4 regions of the Lentibacillus cibarius genome follow, and region 3 is predicted to be linked to each of the others. Evidence: riboswitches for the same ligand, from Rfam matches in the RefSeq annotation. Region 3 holds a riboswitch; each other region holds the start of a gene.

What was found. A riboswitch is a leader RNA that binds a small molecule or an ion and turns the genes downstream of it on or off. The one in region 3 is predicted to bind cyclic di-GMP.
Region 1: another riboswitch for cyclic di-GMP. It lies ahead of FFL34_RS05285 (competence type IV pilus major pilin ComGC); the one in region 3 lies ahead of FFL34_RS04230 (methyl-accepting chemotaxis protein).
Region 2: another riboswitch for cyclic di-GMP. It lies ahead of FFL34_RS06745 (aspartyl-phosphate phosphatase Spo0E family protein); the one in region 3 lies ahead of FFL34_RS04230 (methyl-accepting chemotaxis protein).
Region 4: another riboswitch for cyclic di-GMP. It lies ahead of FFL34_RS06985 (response regulator); the one in region 3 lies ahead of FFL34_RS04230 (methyl-accepting chemotaxis protein).

The regions. Positions count from the first base shown of each region.
Region 1 is NZ_VCIA01000001.1:1,085,372-1,091,216, forward strand. Features, by position in the region: gene pilO (type 4a pilus biogenesis protein PilO) at 1-129, opposite strand, end outside; gene FFL34_RS05275 (hypothetical protein) at 119-664, opposite strand; gene pilM (type IV pilus biogenesis protein PilM) at 678-1,583, opposite strand; gene FFL34_RS05285 (competence type IV pilus major pilin ComGC) at 1,684-2,139, opposite strand; cyclic di-GMP riboswitch class II at 2,171-2,253, opposite strand; gene FFL34_RS05290 (type II secretion system F family protein) at 2,309-3,508, opposite strand; gene FFL34_RS05295 (type IV pilus twitching motility protein PilT) at 3,583-4,623, opposite strand; gene FFL34_RS05300 (GspE/PulE family protein) at 4,639-5,845, opposite strand, start outside.
Region 2 is NZ_VCIA01000001.1:1,407,832-1,413,676, forward strand. Features, by position in the region: gene FFL34_RS06730 (hypothetical protein) at 38-511, shown strand; gene FFL34_RS06735 (hypothetical protein) at 805-1,230, opposite strand; gene FFL34_RS06740 (hypothetical protein) at 1,835-2,152, opposite strand; cyclic di-GMP riboswitch class I at 2,625-2,709, shown strand; gene FFL34_RS06745 (aspartyl-phosphate phosphatase Spo0E family protein) at 2,799-2,993, shown strand; gene FFL34_RS06750 (response regulator) at 2,990-3,355, shown strand; gene FFL34_RS06755 (hypothetical protein) at 3,368-3,583, shown strand; gene FFL34_RS06760 (HNH endonuclease) at 4,053-4,634, opposite strand; gene FFL34_RS06765 (hypothetical protein) at 4,755-5,015, opposite strand; gene FFL34_RS06770 (HAD domain-containing protein) at 5,619-5,845, opposite strand, start outside.
Region 3 is NZ_VCIA01000001.1:844,496-850,340, reverse strand. Features, by position in the region: gene FFL34_RS04240 (ABC transporter permease) at 1-874, shown strand, start outside; gene FFL34_RS04235 (ABC transporter ATP-binding protein) at 875-1,669, shown strand; cyclic di-GMP riboswitch class I at 1,913-2,007, shown strand; gene FFL34_RS04230 (methyl-accepting chemotaxis protein) at 2,278-3,972, shown strand; gene fliD (flagellar filament capping protein FliD) at 4,244-5,845, shown strand, end outside.
Region 4 is NZ_VCIA01000001.1:1,453,134-1,458,978, forward strand. Features, by position in the region: gene FFL34_RS06970 (tetratricopeptide repeat protein) at 1-69, opposite strand, end outside; gene FFL34_RS06975 (hypothetical protein) at 926-1,177, shown strand; gene FFL34_RS06980 (restriction endonuclease) at 1,298-1,810, opposite strand; cyclic di-GMP riboswitch class I at 2,230-2,311, shown strand; gene FFL34_RS06985 (response regulator) at 2,420-2,782, shown strand; gene FFL34_RS06990 (aspartyl-phosphate phosphatase Spo0E family protein) at 3,777-3,998, shown strand; gene FFL34_RS06995 (hypothetical protein) at 4,215-4,412, shown strand; gene FFL34_RS07000 (HNH endonuclease) at 4,493-5,071, opposite strand; gene FFL34_RS07005 (hypothetical protein) at 5,429-5,845, shown strand, end outside.

The DNA of each region.
Region 1 (5,845 bases), 240 kb from region 3:
TTCGGTAGAGGCGAGGTCATTCTGCAGCGGTTGAATGATCATCCGGTAACCGGCAACATATAAGAAAGCGGCAAAAGCGATCAATAAAATAAGAATTAATGTATGGCTTCGGTTCCAGTTAGTCAGCATCCGCACTCATCTCCTCCCGCAACACACCGCTGTCAAAAGTCACCACTAATGATGCATCATATCCGTCACCAGCCTTCGAAATGTCGGACATTTTTGCATCGAGCACATACGGTTGTTGCAGCAGTTTGCCAATATAATCCGAAACAGCAGACAGTGTATCAAACGCCGCTTCTAGTTGAAATTGCTCTCCACTATTATACGCGAAGTCCTCCATCTGCCCCGGGTCACGCAGCATGTCAAGCACTTGCTCATAAAGGGCCACACGCGGAACCGTTTGTGCTTCGATGGACGCTAATGCTTCCTTCGTCTGCTCGAGCTGCTGCACTGTGCCGGATGCTCCCTCCAGCTGTGAGACTTGGTTTTCCAGGACGGCCATCTCTTTTTGCTGCACGTCGATGGCATGTGTTAACCCATTTCGCTGCACCAGTAATACAGTAATCACAGCTATAACCAGCAGCAGAAAAATCAGAAACAGAACAAGCGGCATTTTTAGTTGTTTACGTTCTTTTTCTAAAAAGTTTATTTCCGTATTCATCACAAGTCCACCTTCAGCCGCCATTTTTCAAGCCAAGTCCCAGCAAGTCAACATATTTAAGGGAGAGTCTTTCTTCGGGAAATTCATAAATCGGTAGGGCCAGACTGTCAGCAAGAAAGCTTTTGGCCGTGGACAGATAAGGGAAATCCCCGGATACAATCAGTTGGTCGATGCGTGCTTCTCCCTTGGTAATCGAATATTGATAAAAATCGATAATCCGATTGATCTCTACCATATAATCACTGATGATACGTTCAGCCGTCTCCTGCGTCATTTCTTCATGCGAAGCCATTTTCATATGCCTGCTGAACACTGCTTTTTGATGCTGGAAGGCTGTCAAAAACAGCGCATCTTTGTTCCAATGAACGAGCATCACATGGTCGGATGCTGCTTGTGTTGTTTGAACATAATAGCGGTACACCGACAGAGACGTCAAATCAGCAATAACCGGGTGAAGCCCCGCCGCTGTAAACGCCTGTTCAAAGCTATTAATTTTTCCCCGCGGATAGGCATACAGCCGGACATTGGTTGTCTCCCCATCCCCTTCCAGCATGTCAATGGCGAGCGCCGGATCGTCAAACGGCAAATAGAAACTGTTACCGATTTGTGTGCGAATATAGCCCATTGCTTCTTCCTTGGACATTGCTGTCGGGATGGTTATATCCCTAATGACGACCGTATCATCCACGAGGCAAAAGGCTAGCTTTTTCCGTTTCCAGCGGTACTTTTGCACTAATTGCTCAATCGCGTTCTGAAAGGCCTTAGCATCCGCGATGGTACCACCCTGCATCGTACCCGCAGGCAGTTCGTGTTCCCCATGCACGACGATGCTGTCAGTTGTGGTATTTTTTTGATAGGCATAGCGGATCACCCGGCTCGTGATGATCATATTAACCCTGCCATTGTTGAAGAACTCCATATGACCACCTGCTTAGGTAAAAGTGTCGAATCTCGGTAAAAACGCCCTGCAGCAGAACGTGCAAGGCGTTTGGGTTGGTGATTGTGTTTTATTGAATGTATTAATCGTCATCTTCTTCGTTATTGTCATCATCGTCATCATTGCCGCCACTAGTGTCATCACTAATTTCTTCTTCATCTTCACCAGGTTTGTATTCAAACGTATAATCATCCACATCAGAATCATCAGCCTCATTTGTCACTTCTACAGTACCATTGTAATCTTTATCTGTATTAGGGTTAGTAGGTTTTTCTTCAAGAAAGCCCTCTTTAACTAGATTATCTAGCGTATAAGCACCATCTTCAGGATCAACCCCACTTGCATGAGCCAGCCTTGCCGCATTCTCCATTAATTCCCTATTCGACTTATCAGCATCTTCTTTCGATTTACCAATAACCCCTGAAACACTAGGTACCGCAATCGCCAATATTACCCCTAAAATGGCCAAGACAGCCAACAGCTCAACTAGTGTAAAACCTTTCTGCTGCTTAAATCTTTTTTTCAAACGTTCCAACATACGCCTCTCTCCCCTTTTTAGTTTAATAAGGTAATAGAGCGTCGGTTGCACTAGTTGCTCCTGGCTATCCAAGTGCCCATATACAGATAGCCGCTCATCACACCACTACCTTTTTCTTACATCTATTATACTAAATACTATGTATAATAACCACATCTTAGCAATTTGTTCACTGAATGTTCTCAAATAGCGAGAACATCGGCAAAACTATGGATACAATAACACTTCCAACGATTACCGTCAATAGAATAATCATTAATGGTTCGACCAATGTTTGAATGCGGTTGGACATTTGATCTAAGTCTTCTTCGTAAAATTGCGCGGCTTTTTGCAGCATGTGGTCGAGTGTTCCGGTTTTTTCACCGATCTGTACCATTTGCACAATTAACGGTGGGAAGGCCCAATGACCATCCATCACTCGGGTTATCGATTCACCGTTTTCCAGCGATTTCCGGGCGTCTGCTAAAACGTTTTGCATTACTTTATTGCCGACAACCCGTTCAGTAATCTCCAGCGCCTGTAAGATTGGCACTGCACTGTTGACGAGGGTGGAAAGTGTCTGTGTCATCCGGACAAGCACTGCTTTATGGGCAAGCTTGCCGAGGAAGGGAAATTTGATTTTCAAGCCATCCACACGGTATGCCACTGCCGGAAATTGCACGACATATTTGTACACGAGTACGCCGATTACCACGAGAACGAGCAGCATCCACCAGTAATACTGCATCCAATCGCTTAAGGACAGGATCAACTGCGTAAATACCGGGATATCCTCCCCGAAGGATTCAAACATCGATACAAACTGTGGTACGACAAACACGAGCAAGAATACCGTTAACAATAGCGTAATAGCCCCGACGATACTAGGATACATCAAGGCGGAGACGAGTTTTTTCCGGTTGGTATGTTCTTTCTCATAGTAATCAGCCATTTCGTTTAGAATGTCATCCAGTTTACCACTCGCTTCTCCGGCATGGATCATGTTGACGAGCAGCTCCGGGAAAACGTTCGGATGACGCTCGGTTGCGACAGAAAGCGCCTCCCCTCGATCAAGCTGCTTGTCTATGTCTTCAAGCGCGGATTGGAGCATACGATTGTCCGTTTGTCTGCTCATTGTTTTCGTCGCTTCCGAAATGGAAATCCCGGCATGAATCAGTGTCGCGTATTGCCGGAGAAAAATAACAAAATCAGCGTTTTTAAGCCGCTTGTTCAACATAATATCTTTATTCCACGGCTTCGTTTCGGTAATAGAGACGATAATGATACCGCTTTGTTCTAGTTCCCTTAACGCATCACGCTTCGTTTCCGCTTCTACTTTTCCCTTTACGCGCTGGCCGGACAATCGTTTACCGCTATACTCAAAGTTCACTGCATCACCCCCTGCTGGTCAAAATTTCCGCAAGCCCTTGCCAACATTATTCTACCATTCGCCACGCCCGGTCTTTATACTTCCCTAATTTCCAAAAACGGTGCGACGGTCTCATATGCTACGACGCCCTCATTAAGCAGCCGCTTCAAATCCATATCCATGGTATGCATGCCTTGCGCTTTGGATGTCTGCAGCACGTTCTGGATTTGGTGCAGTTTTTCATTGTTAATGAGATTTTTAACGGCCGGTGTGTTGATCAGCACTTCTGTTGCCACCCGACGGCTCGTCCCGTCTGTTGTCGGAAGCAATTGCTGGGAAATGACCGCTTTTAAAATAGAAGCCAATTGAATGCGGATTTGCGTTTGCTGCGCGGGTGGGAATACGTCAATCATCCGCTCAATCGTGGAAACCGCACCACTAGTATGCAACGTACCAAGTACTAAATGACCGGTTTCAGCTGCTGTAATCGCGGTGGAGATTGTTTCCAGATCACGCAGTTCCCCGACGAGAATAACGTCCGGATCCTGCCGCAAACTTGCCCGCAATCCGTTAAGAAAACTGTTCGTGTCGATCCCAATCTCGCGCTGATCAATAATCGAATAATGGTGCGTGTGTACATACTCAATTGGATCTTCCAGCGTAATCATATGCCGGCCCATCGTTTGGTTCATAAAATCAAGCATTGCCGCAAGTGTCGTACTTTTTCCGCTTCCGGTCGGTCCGGTGACAAGCACAAGGCCTTGCCGCTCGGTCGTAATTTCTTTGGCAATCGGCGGCAAGTGTAGCTCCTCAATGGACGGAATATGTCTCGGCACAATTCTGAATGCGAGCGACAACGCCCCGCGCTGGTAAAATAGATTGACTCTGAACCGGGAAACACCACTGATGCCACAGGAAAAATCCAATTCCCGCCGCTCCTGCAGCATCTGCCACTCGTGATCACTCAACAGTGAACGGCCCATCCGCTCGGTATCGGAAGGTTGTAACACAGGAAAATCCTGCTCAAGTAACAAACCATTAATACGAAACACGGGTGCTTTGCCGACCGTTATATGTACGTCGGAAGCTTTTTGATGAAACGCCTGTGTCAGCCATTGTTGCAATATATCATCCATTGTTTGCTTCCTCCTTCACATTTGAATCGACAGCTGCATAATCTCCTCCAGCGTCGTTTGGCCATTTTTTACTTTTTCCAGTCCGTCATGAATGAGAAATGACATGTCTTGTTCGGCGGCGTGAGCTTGTAAATCAGCCATGGACCCTTGATGTAACAATAAACTTTTTATCGCGTCATCGACCATAAACACCTCGTGTACTGCCAGCCGGCCGCGGTATCCCAGATAGTGACAGCTGCCACACCCTTTTCCTTCATATATATGGTCCACACTCATGTGATGTTTACTGAAAATATCCTTCTCCATGGGGGTCGGCTCGCGCTCTGCCTTGCAATCCAGGCAAATTTTCCGGACGAGACGCTGTGCTACAACGCCATTCAATGATGAGACGACGAGATATGGCTCAATCCCCATATCAATTAGGCGAGGTATGGCATCAACCGCACTGTTTGTATGCAACGTACTGAATACCAGATGACCTGTAAGCGAGGCCCGAATAGCGATTTCCGCCGTTTCCTGGTCGCGGATTTCACCGACCATAATCGTATTCGGATCCTGGCGTAAAATAGCGCGCAATCCAGCTGCAAATGTAAGGCCGACATTTGTATTCACTTGTACCTGGTTAACGCCTTCCATCTGAAATTCAACCGGATCTTCAATCGTAACCATGTTAATATTTTCCTGGTTTAGGTGATGGATAGACGCATAGAGTGTGGACGTTTTTCCTGACCCCGTCGGACCCGTAAGCAACACCAATCCGGACGGCCGCTCGAGCAATTGGGTATATTTTTGCCTATTTTCCTTGGAAAAGCCGAGGTCGTTTATTTTACGGAGCGCATTCGCTAAATTCAACACCCGGATGACGATCTTTTCCCCGTTCACAGTTGGCAAGCAGGAAATACGCAAGTCCACCGGCGTTACACCAATCGTCGTTTTAATCCGTCCGTCCTGGGGCAAGCGCGTTTGGGTAATGTCCAGCTCGGCGAGTATTTTAATGCGAGCCACCAGCGGATTCTGTAAATCCTTGGCAACCGTTTTATCTTTACGAAGCTCGCCGTCAATTCGGTAGCGCACGTCCACATGCGTTTCCTGGGGATCCAGGTGAACATCACTCGCTTTCAATTGAATCCCGGCCGTTAAAATCTGATCGAGCAGGTTGACGACAGACGCTCCTGTCCCTTCATCAGTCGTCGCAGCGTGGGCCTCGTCCTGTTTATAATAA
Region 2 (5,845 bases), 560 kb from region 3:
AGGTTCAGAACACTGATAACAGAAAGGTGAGGGCATTATGGGTACATACTATGCATTAGGAATTGTAAAACACTTTACAGCAAAATCGGACCAAGCGATCAGTCCAGCTATTTGGAACGTATATCTGGATGAAAGAATAGATATTCAGCTATATACTCTGCGCATGAATGGTGCAGAAATACACGGGGAATTGAAGATGGAAGTATTTGAAGACAACATCGAAGACTTTTATAACAAACTTGTTGAAATTACTGATAACGAAAAGATTTCAATATACTTTGAGGACTCAGGAAAAAACATGGAGCAATATCAGAGTTGGGTTACGGAAATGACAGTTAAACAATACGATCCAAATATTACCTTGACCGCTGAACTTGCCATTCTGTTCATAGAAGGGAAAGTTCTTGTGGAGGAATTCAGCATTGAGCCGAAATTGATTAATTGGTTGTTTCGGCATGTTAATCTCGCAAACCCACTTGTTGGTTGTGTAATGTGCGATATAGTTGGATAATACCTTCCTAATTATGTGCAGGTGGCGGTTATATCATTAAACGGGAGAAATAGGCGTAAGTAAATGCTAGAAAACAATTTAAATGATTAAATTCCTCAAACGTTACATCAACGACAAGTCAATGACCCAGATTATTGAGAAAGGCCAAAGAAGCGCGGGAAGAGGGGAAGAAACTTCTATGGAAGCGGATGGATAAACCAATTTCTTAAATAAAGACACAAGGAAATAGAGTGTTATTTGATTCGCTTCAGTCAATTTCCACTTCCAAAATTCACTTTAAATTGAGGTAGGGATTATCTATATTGCGTATATTCAAGTAAACTACGAAGTTCATCTATAACGAAATCTAGTGATTCAGTATCTGCTTCATCATCAACCTTTTTCATATTCCTTTTCAAATCTGTAAATGCTTGTATCCTTTTTATTATTTCATTCGTGATGTCTAACACTTTTTCGTCGGATTGCTGGAATGCTTCTAATAATCTGTCGTAATTTGTTTTAGATGTCGATTGGGATAACTCATTAGATAGCTGATCAATTCTTTCCTGTTTCCTATCCATATTTTTGTTTTGTTTTTCCATCTGTTCAAGCATCATGGTCATTGTTTTCTTGTACTGATCAGCATTTCCTTCTTGAGCCTTACAGAGTTCCTTTAAGGTCTCTTCTACAGTCATATTCCTTAACTTATTCGGAATATCGGTATTGTGGAATTTATGCATAATGGTGCCTCCTTGGTTGTTACTAATTTGACATTGATAATGATAAATGTAAATTCACTCAACGTGGGTACAGTGGATTACACCTTTTATTGTGTGGGTTTTGCTGGATTATCCTAACACCACGGATTAGGTATATTATAGCAGAAACAATGAGTGCAATCACAATTACCTTGAAAGAGTAAAAATAATGAGAAGCAACAGCAGCCAATATGTAAACTGATTCAAATTAAAACAAAGAAGAATTTTCATGGACTTTTTTAGACTTGCTTTTTTATCAATGCAATGGTCATCAGTCTTAATGTAGCGGTAACTTATATTGTTATAGTAAATCTCATTTTCTACCAACCTATTCGTCCATTTACAATTGTTGCTCCTGCCTTTGGTTACGGAGTAATGAATAAATATAACCCCGTATTTCACAAGCTATGGGATAGATGGTTTGGGAATAGATGGTGATTGTTTATAAAGTAGAATAATTAAGAAGTTTCTACTCAGGGGATTGTTATCCTGTTAATGTGGTAACTACATAAATTAGCAAAAATACATTCTATGTCACATCATGTGCCTTATTTGCTGCAATAGAATAAGCACCATTAAAAAGGTGCTAAATCTCTTCCATTTGTAAATTTCCAAAAGGAGTAACTATATTTCCATTCATAACATCATTAGCTGTTATAGTAATCCTAGTTTGATAAGAAAACGATTCAATTAAAAAGAGTTCGTTTCCTTTTTCCCACAGCCATTTATGAACGTTCTCTCTCGAAACTCCACAACCTCTACTCGCAGTTGCTTGATCAGTAATATTTAGTTCTAATGCTAGCTTGCCTTCAACCACAAATACCATTGTGTGTACGGGTTTTATAGGCGTTTGAATATATCCTTCGATAAGGCCTTCCTTATTATAGAATTTTATTACTACCACCTCCTATTATCAGAACTAATTCGATAAAAAGTGGGATAATCCTTTATTTTTTTCTTGTTGCACATAATCATTCTTACATGATATAAAATTCAAAAATAGCCCAATTTATACATCGTGTATTATGTTCAAATTAGTCCCCAGAATGCAGCAAATAACGGGGCTAAAAAGAAATAGATTGGAAAATTGGGTTCATCTACTATTATTTATTATTATTGTATGAGTTTGCGATATATAGGTCTCACGTCCTAATATGAACGTATTTCGCCGTCTACTCTTATTTATCAGCCAATGTATCATCGCGATTCTTCCTGTGCAAGTTCAATGGGTTATCCGCACCTTAAAGAATCTGCATATGCAGATAACCTTATAAAAGGCAAAACGGATAATTCAGGGAAAACCCTTCATAATGTTACTCATTTTACCGATAATACAGGTAAATGAACGTGGTTCAATTGAACTAGTTATTTAGTTTATCCGATAATGGCAAACTTATCGAAAGGTAAGGACGCAAAACCAAGGACCTAAAGCTCATTAGCTAAGGTAGCCTAGTTACCGAAGTAAGCTCTCTTAATAGGTGTACCTATCTTGTTTGGTTCGCCTTTTTGAGTATCCTTACTTCAGAGTGAAGATTTTAGGAGGTAATGGGATGCTTATAACAGATCATAAAATAACAACAGACTACCTACTGGAATTGATTAATCATAAGAAAGAAACGATGATAAAGGTTGCTGAAACATTTGGTTTTAATAGTGATAAGACATTAGAATGCAGTCAAGAATTAGATGAGTTAATTATAAAACATCAGCGAATGACAAAATTAGAAAGAAAAAGCACAACATGAGAACGATATTAATAGCGGATGATTCAACGTTTATGAGAAGATTTTTAAAACGTAAGATTCAACAACATGGACATCTAGACATTGTTGAAGCAACCGATGGACAAAAAGCGATTGAGGCATATAAACAAATACGTCCAGATATTGTTTTCCTCGATATAACGATGCCAAATGTAAATGGCTTAACTGCATTGAAGGAAATTATAGCGTTTGATTTGAAAGCAAAAGTGGTTATGTGTTCAGCTATGGGTACAGAATCAAATGTTATTGAGGCACTGCAACTAGGGGCAATAGATTTTATTGTTAAGCCTAATTTTGAAAGTTTAGTTAACGTTTTAGATAAACTGGATTCCAACACAGAATAGGAGTGGTAAACAATGAAGCGTAATGGTTTATGTGTACACTGTGGGAAAATTGATCAACTTATGCATGATTTATGTAACGAATGCTACGAAATAGAACAAAACAATATTAAGGCGGTTAAAAAGGTTTTATTTAAATATCCAAATTCAAATGCTATAGATTTATCCATAAAAACTGGCATTTCTATTGACGGTATAACCCGTTTAATTAAAAAGGGAACATTAATATAATTCTAGCCAACAAAACAATGCAGAACAACTCCAAAAGTCCTTTTATGGTCATCTATGTATTATTTGCATTATATAAGTCCTCACGTTCTCATATGGCCGTATTCCATCTTCTGTACTTGTTTGTATAAGATGCTTAGCCAATGTTTCATTGCTATAAGTCATATCATCTAAAATTACGAATGCATCCGCTTCTTCTTTTATTTTACTACGTCCATACCTGTCATGTTGCACTGAATTACTACAGATTAGATATCAATTGATTAAACCGCACATCTGTCTGTTGCACCCAAATCTTCTGTAATAACATACCAAGCCTTAGCCACCAGATGAGAAGGACGGCTTTTACCTGTAGCTTTTCATAACTGAACAGCTTCAGTTAGTATAGCTAGCCTTATACTCCAATGAATGGCGTTTTCTGTGACAACATAAACAATTTTACCAAGCACATCCCTCACATTCATCGATCTTTTTAATTCTGTTCAGTTAATTCCACGATATCTATATATTCCTCATATTCAATGTCATCCTTATTTCGATTACACTTGATACAAGCACAAACACAGTTGCTTGGTGTGCTTGCTCCGCCTTTTGCTCTAGGAACTTTATGATCAATTGTGTCACCGTAGAAACCGCAATAATGGCATATAAAACCATCCCGTTCTAATACAAATTTCCATAAAGTTTTCCTATTGAAGAAATGATGAATTAGCGTACTATGTACAATGCCTGCCGCTCCCTCTTCCACTAACCTCTTCGCTTTGTCATAGCTTATTATATTTTCATACTTATAATTACTTGTATTGCGTCCACGGATGGTAATTTCTTTAGTCGCATCTAGCAATGATGAATCAAAACTATATTCCTGTCTTGGACCAAGTATTCTTTCATGCCTACGATCTTTGCAGTCCCGACAATATGATTTTCTTTTGCTTGGCCTGTTGTGTTTCCCGCCTGTAGCCGGAAAACTTTTCATATATTTATATTCACCACAAATTTTACATCTCTTATAGAGCCTACAAGTGTCACCCGTACTTACTCCCCTTACCCCCATTAGTTCACCCCCAATTGGTCATTATGCTACTAATAACCCATGTAATATTACGAATACAATATCATTTTCTTACTTTCAAATCTACCAAGAAGCGGTATAGGGATGACCCCCGGATAAATTCTATTCCCCTTTTACCAACACAATATCAACCAGATCTAGAATATCTTCCGGTAACCGCTCCTGTCGTTCAACTGCAAATAGAAATTGCCCCAACTCACAAAGCTGCTTTCGCTGACTTACATCCAATTTTTCTGCATTCCTTTTTATAAGCCCAAGCAGTATGGCCAAATCATTGTTTGTGTATGTATTTTCCTTTATTTTTAATCGAATGATATTTGCTTGTCTATACTCTGATTTATTATTTAATATGGTTTTGTTCATAAAAATACCTCGTTTAAAAAATAGTTAGCCTCTATAGATACCCTACAACAGCAACCATTACACATATATTACATATCCTTATAGTTATTGCTTTTACCACGCCATCATCATCAAACCGCTATCCTCTAACTAACTTATATGAAGCGAAACCTCGGCAACTAATGCGCTGTCAGCTTAGTACAGGAAAATGTAAATAAATGTTCAAACGAATCCATAAAAATACACTGCCAAGTGCTAAAATAGCAAATGGTGTCAACAAATTGAAGTAAAAAGAAGGTACCGAAAAAGTGATACGCGCTTATGATATTTCACAAAGATACGAACTTAATCTAATTGAGCTAAGTATTCTACATGAACTCACGGACAAATTTCCAATGTATTTATCTATCGATGATTTAGTTGCCATAAAGGTGGATTATACGATGATAGAAAGGAATATAACTCGATTACTATGCAAAGGATTAATCGAGGAAAGATGGGGTAAGCTTAGGGTTATAAAATAAGATATAAATTTTCAGTTTGTACGGGGTTTATTGAAGGGCTACAAGATGCTTTATGGGCAGATAACACATAAGCATTCACACTAACACAGGAAGAGAAAGTTTACTTATGTAAAATCTGCATGATACAAGCTCTTACATCCTCATATGCCCGTATCCCGTCTTCTGCTCTTGTTCGTACAAGATGCTTAATCAGTAACCCATCACGATAACGCATATCGTCCAGAATAACGAATGCATCCGCTTCACCAATCATAGCAAGATGTTGCTTAATTTCGTTTTCACGGGTATTTCCCTTATCAGTGAATTCAATTCGGTCAATAAATTGTT
Region 3 (5,845 bases):
TTTTGTGACAGGTGCGGCTGTTGCTTCTATCTCTATTATGAATGGGGTGCCACCCATTTTAGCGACACTGTTCGCAGCAATTGCCGGATTTTTAGCCGGATGTATTACCGGATCCCTTCATGCGAAAGGGAATATTAATGCATTGTTATCCGGCATTTTGATGATGATTGCACTATATTCGATCAATTTACGAATCATGGGGCAGCCGACCCTATCATTACTGCAGGAATCAACGGTTTTTAAACAATTGGAGAGCATTTGGAGTGCAACCGGGATTGATGGACTGCTGAATGGGATGCTAGCATCTTTTGGCATGGAACAATTACCGTCAACGTGGGGTATTTTGTTTGTTATGATTGTTGCCACGATGTTGATTAAGTTGTTAACCGATTATTATTTAAAAACAGAGATAGGGCTGGCGTTACGCGCAACTGGGGATAATCAGCGGATGATCCGCAGTTTGTCAGCCAATACGGATTTATTGATTATTACGGGGGTTGGCATATCCAATGCTCTGGTTGCTTTGTCAGGAGCGCTCATTGCTCAGCATGGTGGGTTCGCTGATGTTGGTATGGGGATTGGAATGATTATTATTGGGTTAGCCTCTGTCATCATTGGTGAAGCATTATTTGGTACAAAAACGATTGTATGGACAACACTTGCAGTTATTGGCGGTGCTGTTATTTACCGAATGGTTGTCACCATGGCCTTACGAGTGGAGTTTTTGGAAACCGGAGATATGAAGCTGATTACAGCACTGCTCGTTATCGCCGCCTTAGTTGCACCAAAAGTAATGCGAGCACGGAAGGAAAAACTACGGCGTAAACGAAAACGCGCAGAGCTTAGCGGAACAAAGGCAAAAGGAGTTGTGTAAATGCTTCAACTAAATGATATTTCCGTTACATTTAATGAAGGTACCCCGGATGAAAAAGAGGCTTTGCAGCAAATTAATCTAGTACTAGAAAAAGGCGATTTTGTCACCGTTATTGGCAGTAACGGTGCGGGTAAATCGACGCTAATGAACACTGTTGCCGGTCATATCATCCCCGATGTCGGCGATGTTTTGATTAATCATCGGCAGGTGGCTCATTTACCAGAATACAAGCGGTCAAAATTGATTGGACGCGTTTTCCAGGATCCGATGGCCGGGACTGCACCATCCATGACAATTGAGGAAAATCTGGCCATGGCTTATGCGCGCAATAAAACGCGCAAACTTAAACCCGGTGTTACAAAAAAACGGAGGACCATGTTCCGGGATTATTTACAAACGCTACACCTTGGACTGGAAGATCGACTTAATGCCAAAGTGGGATTGCTTTCCGGTGGGGAGCGTCAGGCATTGTCCCTGCTGATGGCGACATTTACCGAACCGGATATTTTAATGTTGGATGAGCATACAGCAGCGTTGGATCCTTCCCGCGCACAGTTAATTACAGACATCACGGAAGATATTGTTGAAAAGTTTCAATTAACGACTTTAATGGTTACCCACAATATGCAGCAGGCGCTCGATTTGGGGAATCGGCTGATCATGATGGATAAAGGGCAAATTATTTTAGATTTACCTGAAAAGGAAAAAGAAAAACTGACCATTGAACAATTGCTGGAAGAATTTCAACGCATCCGCGGCGAGCAATTTGAGAATGACCGTGCGATATTGGGATGATTTCGAGGTTAATAGATTGAATCGCAGGAGGCTGATAACTGTTTCGGTCTCCTGTTTTTTTATTTGCTGCTGTTAATTAGTTTTACTATACCAATGAGCTGTTCCCCAATATTTATGTAGTTGAATGTTATCGTATAAAATATCGAAAAATATAGACTTTAGAAATCTTGTTGATTTAAGAAGAAGAAGTTTATTACACTATAATAGTCCATGGGTAATGGTGTTTTTTTCCTACAAAAATAATAAAGAAAAAGGCAAACTATCTGAAAGGATAGGACGCAAAGCTAATGGGTCTACTATACACATGCGCCGTGTATAATGATCGCCAGGCTGCCACTATTTTTAATATGATGCATATTATTTTGATTTTGGCTATTCAATAACTATTGAATAGCCTTTTTAATTGAATAAAACTATTTTTGATTTTCTTTCCTGTTTATGCAGCGGTTTTAAGAGGGTCATGACATGAAAAAACTTTTGAAAGAGGCTGTTTTTCGTATGAGCGAGCAACTGGATTGGAGGGTCTTTAGAGAAAACAAATAAATGTGACATTAACTTTACTTATGGACAATGAAATATCAAATTATTAGAAAAGAAGGGGATGCGAAATGAAAGGGTTACTAAAATTTAAACGGATTACAACTAAGGTACTATTCGGGTTTAGTATTATCCTTGTATTGGTTGTTTTATTAAGTGTATATAACATATACGCTTTACAAAAAACAAACAGTAGTATGCAAAATATGATAAACAAAGAAATTAGCTTATTAATTACTGATGAGAACCTTGCCAATAACATGACGAAAAGAACAAGTCTGTTGCGTGGGTTATTATTGTATAAAGATAATGCCTATAAAAAAGAATTTAATGCTGGTATAGACGAAAATATAAAATTAGAGAATAAAGCGCTTGAAATTAGTAATTCTAATCAGTTGCAAAAGTTGATAGATAAGAAAACCGAGTGGGGTAAGCTAACTGATAAGGTGATTGCAAAGTATGAAAATGGGAATATTGAAAGTGCAATGGAAGTGATGCAAAACGATGTACAACCAATGGGAAATGAATTAATAGATGAATTTAAATCCCTTGCTAATCAAAGGGAAGCCGAGATAAAAAAGATAGGGGAAGAAATGACGGCCAATGCGAAAACTACTGTACTTACTGTGGTGATTACATCCGCTTTAATAGTTGTTCTAGGTATTATCACGGCTATTATTACCGCCCGAATTATCTCCAATCCAATAAAAGCTGTTATGAATCGAATGAAGCTTATTTCGAATGGCGATTTAACACACGATTTACTTGAAACCAAATCAGAGGATGAGGTGGGACAATTAGTCACAGCGACAAACGAAATGAATACAAATATGCGTGATCTTTTAAATCAAATCAATCAAGTTTCTGAAATGGTAAGCAGCCAAAGTGAAGAGTTAACGCAATCTGCCAATGAAGTGAAATTAGGGTCTGAACAAATTGCGACTACGATGCAGGAACTAGCATCCGGTTCAGAAACACAAGCGAATAGCTCAAGTGAATTATCTTCAGCCATGTCAACGTTCACGACACGAGTGCAAGAAGCCAACGAAAATGGTGAACAGATACACCAAGCTTCTACTACTGTACTTCGTATGACAGATGAAGGTAGCCAATTGATGAACGATTCTAAGAACCAGATGGAAAAAATAGATAGTATCGTACAAGATGCTTTTCAAAAGGTTCAAGGATTGGATGCACATTCACAAGACATTTCCAAGCTCGTTTCTGTTATTAAAGACATTGCTGACCAGACCAACCTATTAGCTTTAAATGCAGCAATCGAAGCTGCTAGAGCCGGTGAACATGGCAAAGGATTTGCTGTAGTTGCTGATGAGGTAAGAAAACTGGCAGAACAAGTTTCTGAGTCCGTGACGGATATTACTGGTATTGTAAGTAATATCCAAATTGAAACAGGCTCAGTAGCCAATTCTTTACAAGAAGGCTATAAGGAAGCAGATAAAGGAACAAAACAAATTAACTCGACTGGTGAGAAGTTTGATGGCATTAGTGAAGCTATAACGGATGTCGTCAATAGTATTGAAACGGTATCCGAAAATTTATCTGAAATCTCCGCGACCAGTCAACAAATGAATAGTTCCATTCAGGAGATTGCATCCGTTTCCCAGGAGTCCGCTGCAGGAGTTGAACAAACATCCGCATCTTCTCAACAAACAACTAGCTCGATGGAGGGGGTTGCTTCCAGCGCAGATGACCTTGCTAAATTAGCGGAGGGTCTTAAAGGATTAGTTCGAAGTTTTAAGCTTTAAATTTAATTAGGGGGAGTTCATTAAATTATGGACTTCCCATATCAGTATATGAGTCCAGCAACTGGATTCACTTTATATTGTCTATTTAATTTCATCCATTCCTTCCTAATTTGAGGAAAGAGGTAAGTAATAGATATTTCTAGTTATTTCGGATTAATAAAATGTAATTAGTTCCTATCTAAACATTTTCCTTTACCCTACCGATATAATAGAAAAGAAGGTTTAATAAACACTATTTTCATAGAGAACCAAAACCTCAGGGGTGAATGATATGCGAATTGGCGGACTGGCTTCAGGTATGGATATTGATAAGATGGTTTCGGACCTGATGAAGGCAGAGCGAATGCCGCTACAAAAAATGGAGCAGGACAAGACGTGGATGACGTGGCAGCGGGATGCGTACCGCGATGTGAATAAGCAGTTTATGGAGTTCCGGTCCCAGCTGACCGATATGAAGATGTCGACAACGTTTCGGGCCAGGACATCATCATCTACCAATGAAGACTTTGTTACAGCAAGTGCTTCTAGTGCTGCTAGTCAGTCATCCTATAATATTTCAGAGGTAGAGCAGCTGGCAAGTGCCGCAACGAAGGTAAATGGTAGTAAGATTTTCAGTGATCCGTCTTCTGTCGATACGAGTAAAAGTCTTAAGGAATTATTTGATGATCCTAGTGACTCTAGCATTTGGAACCAGGGGAGTATCAAATCTGAGTCTATTTCCATGGAATCAGATAATAATAATCAGATTTATCTTAACCTTCAAGAAGGTATTTCCGAGGAAAGTGTTTCTATAAAAAATACAAAAAACGCAAACGATGAAACAGACATAGTAGAGGATATGTCGATTCGGGTAGGCAATGACTATTATACGGCGATTTACAAGGATCCGAGTAAAACGGTAGATGATTATGATTTGGCTAATAATCAGGTTTTAGTGGACACTGATACAGGTGTTTTAACATTTAATAAAAGCCTTGATAAGGGAACACAAGTTGATGTTAAGTATGTTACGGATCGACAGATAGATACAATGACGACATCTGAAAAAGGGACAACGATTAAGCTCTCGAACCAGCAGATTGCGAAAAATGATTCAAATAAATTCACTCTAAAAATAGACGGGGATACGTATAAATTATCAGGGGCAAAAGAAGTATCTGATACAGGTGAGCCTACAGAAATAATTAAAAAAAGTAATGATGAGGTAGCTGGAACCATCAATTTTGACGAAGGAACCATTACCATGGATGATTCTATTGAAGCCGGATCAAAAGTTAAAGTCGAGTATCAATATGATTATGCAAACTTCAACATAGGTGCCCATACCGAAGAAGGATTCAAAGACGAGACTTTCAATATCAAAGCGAGTCAATCCTTTGATTCCATGGTCAGTGAAGTCAACAGAGCAGACAATGGTGTTAATATGTTCTACGATGAGATGTCCGGTAAGATGTCGCTTACAAGAACGGAAACAGGGAGTTTTAATGATTCAAATGGAGACGAAATTGAAGCTAAGGGTGATTTTGCGGTAAATCAACTGTTTTTTAATGACGCCGTACAAGAAACTGGTGGTCAAAATGCAAAATTCACGTTGAACGGACTGAAGACAGAAAGAACGTCCAATTCATTTGAAGTTTCCGGGGTGACGTTTAATCTCAAACAAGAATTTTCCAATGGAAATGTCAAGGTGAATATCTCCAATGACACGGAAGCGGTCTTTGAAAATATCAAAGGGTTTGTCGAAAAGTATAATGAGCTGATTGGCAATGTCCAAGATAGGCTTCAGGAAGAGCGGTACCGTGACTACAAGCCTTTAACCGATAAGCAGCGGGAATCCATGAGCGAACGAGAGCAGGAATTATGGGAAGAAAAA
Region 4 (5,845 bases), 610 kb from region 3:
TTCATCTTGAATAAAGGAAACTATGCAAATAGGTCCATCCTCTCTTTCAATTTGATAACGCACCGACATTTAATCCCTCCAATAATCACGGAATTCTAAGTTTGTAGACTGTGAAAATAATATTAAATACACATATAGTGGCTCATTTGCCAATGCTTCATCCCATTACCTTACTAACAAACCGTTCCTATCACCTTTCTTTTTGTTACTAATCGATGGCGTTTAGGTATTCATCCCACATATCATCTTCAAGCTAAAAAAAATTCCAGATAGCTTGGTTCCACTTACTTATCAAACAGTTTCATTTATTTCTCCTTTCTTCGACAATATACATCATGCTCTGCGGAATACATATGCTGCAGATTCGAAATCAGCTAGTTAAACCGCCAGTCCAACTACCGCTCCTAAATTTTTGAAGCAAAAACATAATTCTTTTGATTCGCTCTGGATCCCTCATTTTTCATTCCCCTTTCAATGAAGCGGGGAAAACCCTATTATCGAATACTTGTATAGCTTCCAGAAGTTTCATCATCTAACGACGAAACCTTAATTCCCATACTTCTTAGTTTCTCAACACTTTCCTGCCGGTCCCTCTCTAACTGTTTGAACTTTTTCCTGAACACGATTCGAACAATAAACACAAGTGTAGGGAGCAGGACGAACTTCAACATATACCATAAGGCCATGAAGAATAAGATTATTAGTGAGAGATAAGCGAGAGTGTCCACCATCTCAATCGCTCCTTTTGTTTTATTTGCTTACTTTATTTTATACGATATGCCGTCGTTAGCGATTCAGCCAAAACCCTTTTAATAATACTCACGGTACCATTTTAATTCCTCTAAAATTTTTTTGCTTTAAACTCTTCGAAAATGAAAAATACCAAAGTATAATACTTCAAACATTTCGATTGGAGGAAAAGCCATTGGAACAATTCTATAAAGATGCATACGAAGAAGGAAAGAAAGTAAACCTGCTTATTGAGCCGGAAGATCAACTAAATGTCGCAATAAATCTTTTAGGAATGGTAGAGCAAACTTACGAGGAATTCTCTCATGAAATTCTACAATTCTATAGACATTATAACAATCCCGTTCCCAGCTTTATTAAACGTGTAAACAGCGACAATTTGATTGAGTTTGGTATGTATTTTGTCACCGGACTACTCAGTGAATAAGAGCAAAATGGAAAGGTGGATGATAACAATGAAATTGAGTAATGAACAATACGAAGCACTCTATGATGAAATGATGAATGTATTTACCTAGGGGCTAGCCATTAGCTTAGCCCCCTAAGATTAGCTACTTTTCTCTTCACCTTTATTATTCTTTATTATCCAATTCATTAATTGATTCCGATCAATCAACTTAACATGATTTGTAACCGCTAATTTTTTAGCTTGCTCTGTAAAAAAGCTATTTGTAATAACCCAGCATTCGTCGGCCTTATAGTGACTTTTGGCCGAGGCTATCTCTTGCACAGCTTTAACGCCAACATTTTTCTTATATCGTTTTACTTGAACAATAATTTTCTTGCCTTTTGAGGATAAAACTAAATCCGCCCCATAATCACCACTTGCCGGCGTTAGTTTAACATTATATCCGCTAGTTTTTAATTGTGCTTGAAGATACTCCTCAAACTTTCTACCTGACATTTTATCAATTTCTCGCATTCCTGACTTTCTTAGCTTCTGTTCCTTTATCGTATCAACGATAAATGCAAATATTAAGGTACCAATAACAAATACAATTAATCCCCATGTTAGTAAAGGTTCAGCTGTTAACATCGACCAAAGTAAATTCCATCCCATCTTAAAACCTTCTAAGAATCCCATACTACCTATCCTGTACTCCCTTTGAAAGAATCATTTATTTAAGATTACGATAATACATAGAACAATTCCGACTGAAACACTATAATTGCTTATCATCTTATACAAAGATAAAAGAGACTCCACTTCTGATATTTAACCTATATCATCAAAAAATCAGTTGTTTTCATAATCGCTTACAGCTTAGATTATTATACCGTCTATATTCAAAAATGGAAATACTAACCATGATTTAGTTGGTTATACCACAGAGACCACACATGCTCTCATTATTAAAAACGTAACTGAAAAGGCCCAACCAGTACCATAAGAGAACTTTTTTAATTCACAAAAAATACTTTATGCTTTACTCATTCTCACCGATGTTATACGTGGACAGTTTAATAGAATGATTTATGACCCGATAATGGCAAACTTATCGAAAGGTAAGGACGCAAAACCAAGGGCCTAAAGCTTTTAGTTCAGGCAGCCTTTTCTTTGGTTCGCCTTTTTTCTGTCTAAGGATAAACATGATATTTATTATAGATAAAAAACACAGGATTTAATGTGAAATACCCACGAAGAATAAAATCAGGGAGCAGGGACGATATGGGTACGATATTAATAGTTGATGATTCAGGGTTTATGAGAGGCTATTTAAAACGTATGATTCAGGAACATGGCTATACAGACGTTATAGATGCAGCGGATGGGCAGGAAGCGATTAACGTGTACAAATACTGTAACCCCGCCATTGTTTTTCTCGACATAACAATGCCGAATGTCGATGGTTTAACAGCACTAGAGGAAATTATCAAATTCAATCCTGATGCGAAAGTGGTTATGTGTTCAGCTATAGGTACAGAATCCAATGTTATTAAAGCACTGCAATTAGGTGCCATAGATTTTATTGTAAAGCCGAAATTTGATGGCTTGATAGACGTTCTGAACAAGCATTGTCATACGTATTAAACATTTTACTTAGATTGGAATGAAAAGCGAATGCAAAAACACAGAATATGTACAAACTGCGGAAAAATTGATCGCCTAATAGATGGTCTATGCAACGACTGTTACGATGAAGAAAGGGATAATTTAAAAAGAATCAAAGCATTTTTGTCGAAACACCCGCAATCAAATGCAATCGATATCTCTATAGAAACAGGCATCCCTATTGATGACATCACGCGTTTGATAAAAAAGGGAGCCATTACATAAATAGCGATTGGAGGAATGAGATTGAGATTATTTCACAAGGTTGCAACAACTTTATTCGGTTCATCAGAGACCTATTTGATACGTTCAAAAAAAGAAGTGCATATAACTTCAATATCAAAAAGAAGCTGAAACTATCGAAGGGCAGGTAATAGAAGGTTATGAGCAATTAATAGAGGCTGAATGTTTTACGTTTGTTATCCGTGCCTTTTGAACTAGGCGTACAAGCGGGAAGGTTGTTTTACAATTTGGAGCATACCATAACCCGTTATTAATACATATTCTTTATAATGATAAAACAAACCGACCGGGGAAATGGACGAAACTTATCATGACAAACAGTAGAACCCACTCAACTTGAATCTGAGTGGGTTCTTACTATGTGATGGGGTGGATTTTCCTATCCCACAGAGGTCCGCACTATGCGGATAACTTTATTTTAGCAGAAATGGTCACCCCCATCAAAAAAGCGTAAAACAAAGTGAAAATGGCACCACCCCTCTAAATGAATGATTTTTAAACAAAGAAGCTGCCACGGTGATGATCCCTTGGCTCCCAAGATTTCCGGCTAATAGCTGGGCAACCGAGACAACCATATCCTTATTTCATATCATAATTTTTCCAATATATCAGATTAATTTCGAACATATTGTTCATTAAAAATTCACAACCACCACTAGATTATAGGGATTTGTATCCATTATAATAGGTTGGGTTTAATATGATTCTTAGTACATAAGGAGCATTAATGATGCAAACAAGCTACAGGAACTTAGAACATTTAGTACAAATGATTAATCAGCATAGAAACTTAATGCTGGAAACCGCAAAGGTCTATGGTATGGGAAGTGAAAAGACATTAAATATTAGCCAAGAATTGGACGAGTTAATCCTTGCCTACCAAAAGGCTACTGCGGCCCAAAGTAAGACTAATAGCGTAGATGAGGAAAAGCTTCCTTTAAGTTCAGCCTGACAACTACTTCCACACCTGCTCAAAGGGGTTATATGTGTCAAAAGATCACGAGCATATCTTCTTCGGTTGAACAGAAAGAATTAGCTTCTCTCTTGAGGGTCTATTTCTTTTATGAAGGAATATGATGTACGATGATAATTGTAGTGCCAAGAACCGAATATAAGGTCATTTGCTGTTGGAGAAAGTCATCACCATTGACTAAAAGGGGTGAGGAAAATGAGAAAACTTAATGATAGCAAAGGATTTTGCCCTTTTTGCGGAGCGGATCTGCAGGGAGAACCAATACCGGAGGAAATGCAACATCAGTATGGGGCAACTCATTTCAGTAGAAAAATCGGCATTTCCAGTATAGAAGAAGATCGTATTGTGAAATGGCAGTGTCCGGATTGTGGGAAGGAATGGGAGCGGGAATGATAAGAATCCTGCAGAGATTTCTCTTCACAGGACTTTTATCACTATTTTATCGTTTTAAAGCGTTCGGAGGACTGTTCCCTTTAACTTGGTTGTTGGAATCTGATGTTGATGATTTCTAAATATTCTTCATACCTCATATCGGCTTTCTCACTATTGCATCCCCCACAAGAACAAACACAGTTGCTTGGTGTGCTAAATCCACCTTTTGATTTGGGTATTTTATGATCAATCGTATCTCCATAAAATCCACAATAATGGCATATAAAGCCATCCCGTTCCAATACGAACTTTTTTAAAGATTTCCTGTTGAAAAAATGATGAATTAATGTGCTATGAAAAATTCCAGCTGCTCCTTCTTCCACCAACTTCTTAGCTTTGTCATAGCTTACGGTATTTTCAAATTTATAATTACTTGAATCCCGGCCGCGAATGGTAATTTCTTTAGATGTATCTAATAAAGACGTATCAAAGCTATATTCCTGCCTTGAACTAAGTATTCTTTCATGCTTACGATCTTTGCAATCCCAACAGTAGGATTTTCTTTTCGTTCCATTACTCATTCTCCCACCTCTTGTTGGGAATTTTTTCAGATATTTAGTTTCACCACAAATTTTACACTTTTTATAGATCCTGCAAGCATCACCTATACTGACACCCAATATGATCGCCTCCAAAATCGACACACTATTACTATTTCGTTATCGCCCGCCTTTGCCCTACTCTAACCATTTCAGGAGTTGTTATTAATACACTATCATTTTCTGTCTTTTAAATCTAATCTAAATAGCAAAAGGAGCCTTCACTCAAAGGCTCTTCTAACATTACCAACCTTCATTTGTTGTTCCTTTTTATTTTTAAACCTTTTCAAACTTAAAGTTTATATTTTGTGCAGATCATGTTGTTCTGCAATAGGGAAATTAACAATCTGTGCTTTCACAAATGAGTTTTTGCATTCTTTCCGGAAGGATTTAATTCCATTTTTGTCGAATATTGATATATGAAAGGAGTGGCGATAAATGGCAGATTTCTCTGTTAGCCTAACGCAATTTATTGATTTCACTTTAAAAAGAAGTGGCAGTGCTAGAACAAATTTTGTACGTGAAATAAAATATAGAGAATACCATCCAGCAACAGATTATTGGAAACAACTTAGAGATGAAATCAAAAAATTACACTCAGAAGGGGCATCATTAGAAAAACTTGACTACTTAGTAGATAGAGTTCATGAACGCAAGCGCCGAAATTATAACGAGGCGATTAAACTCTATAAGAGATTTTTTCGTGATAAGAACTGTGAATGGTTTAACCCCGGTAGTTCATATTGGGCTTTTAATGATGAACTTATAGTGAAGTCAAACCCTGAAATAGGTCTTTACATAAACGGCCAGCCACACCTTGTAAAATTGTATTTCAAAGGTCAGAAAGAGCGTATC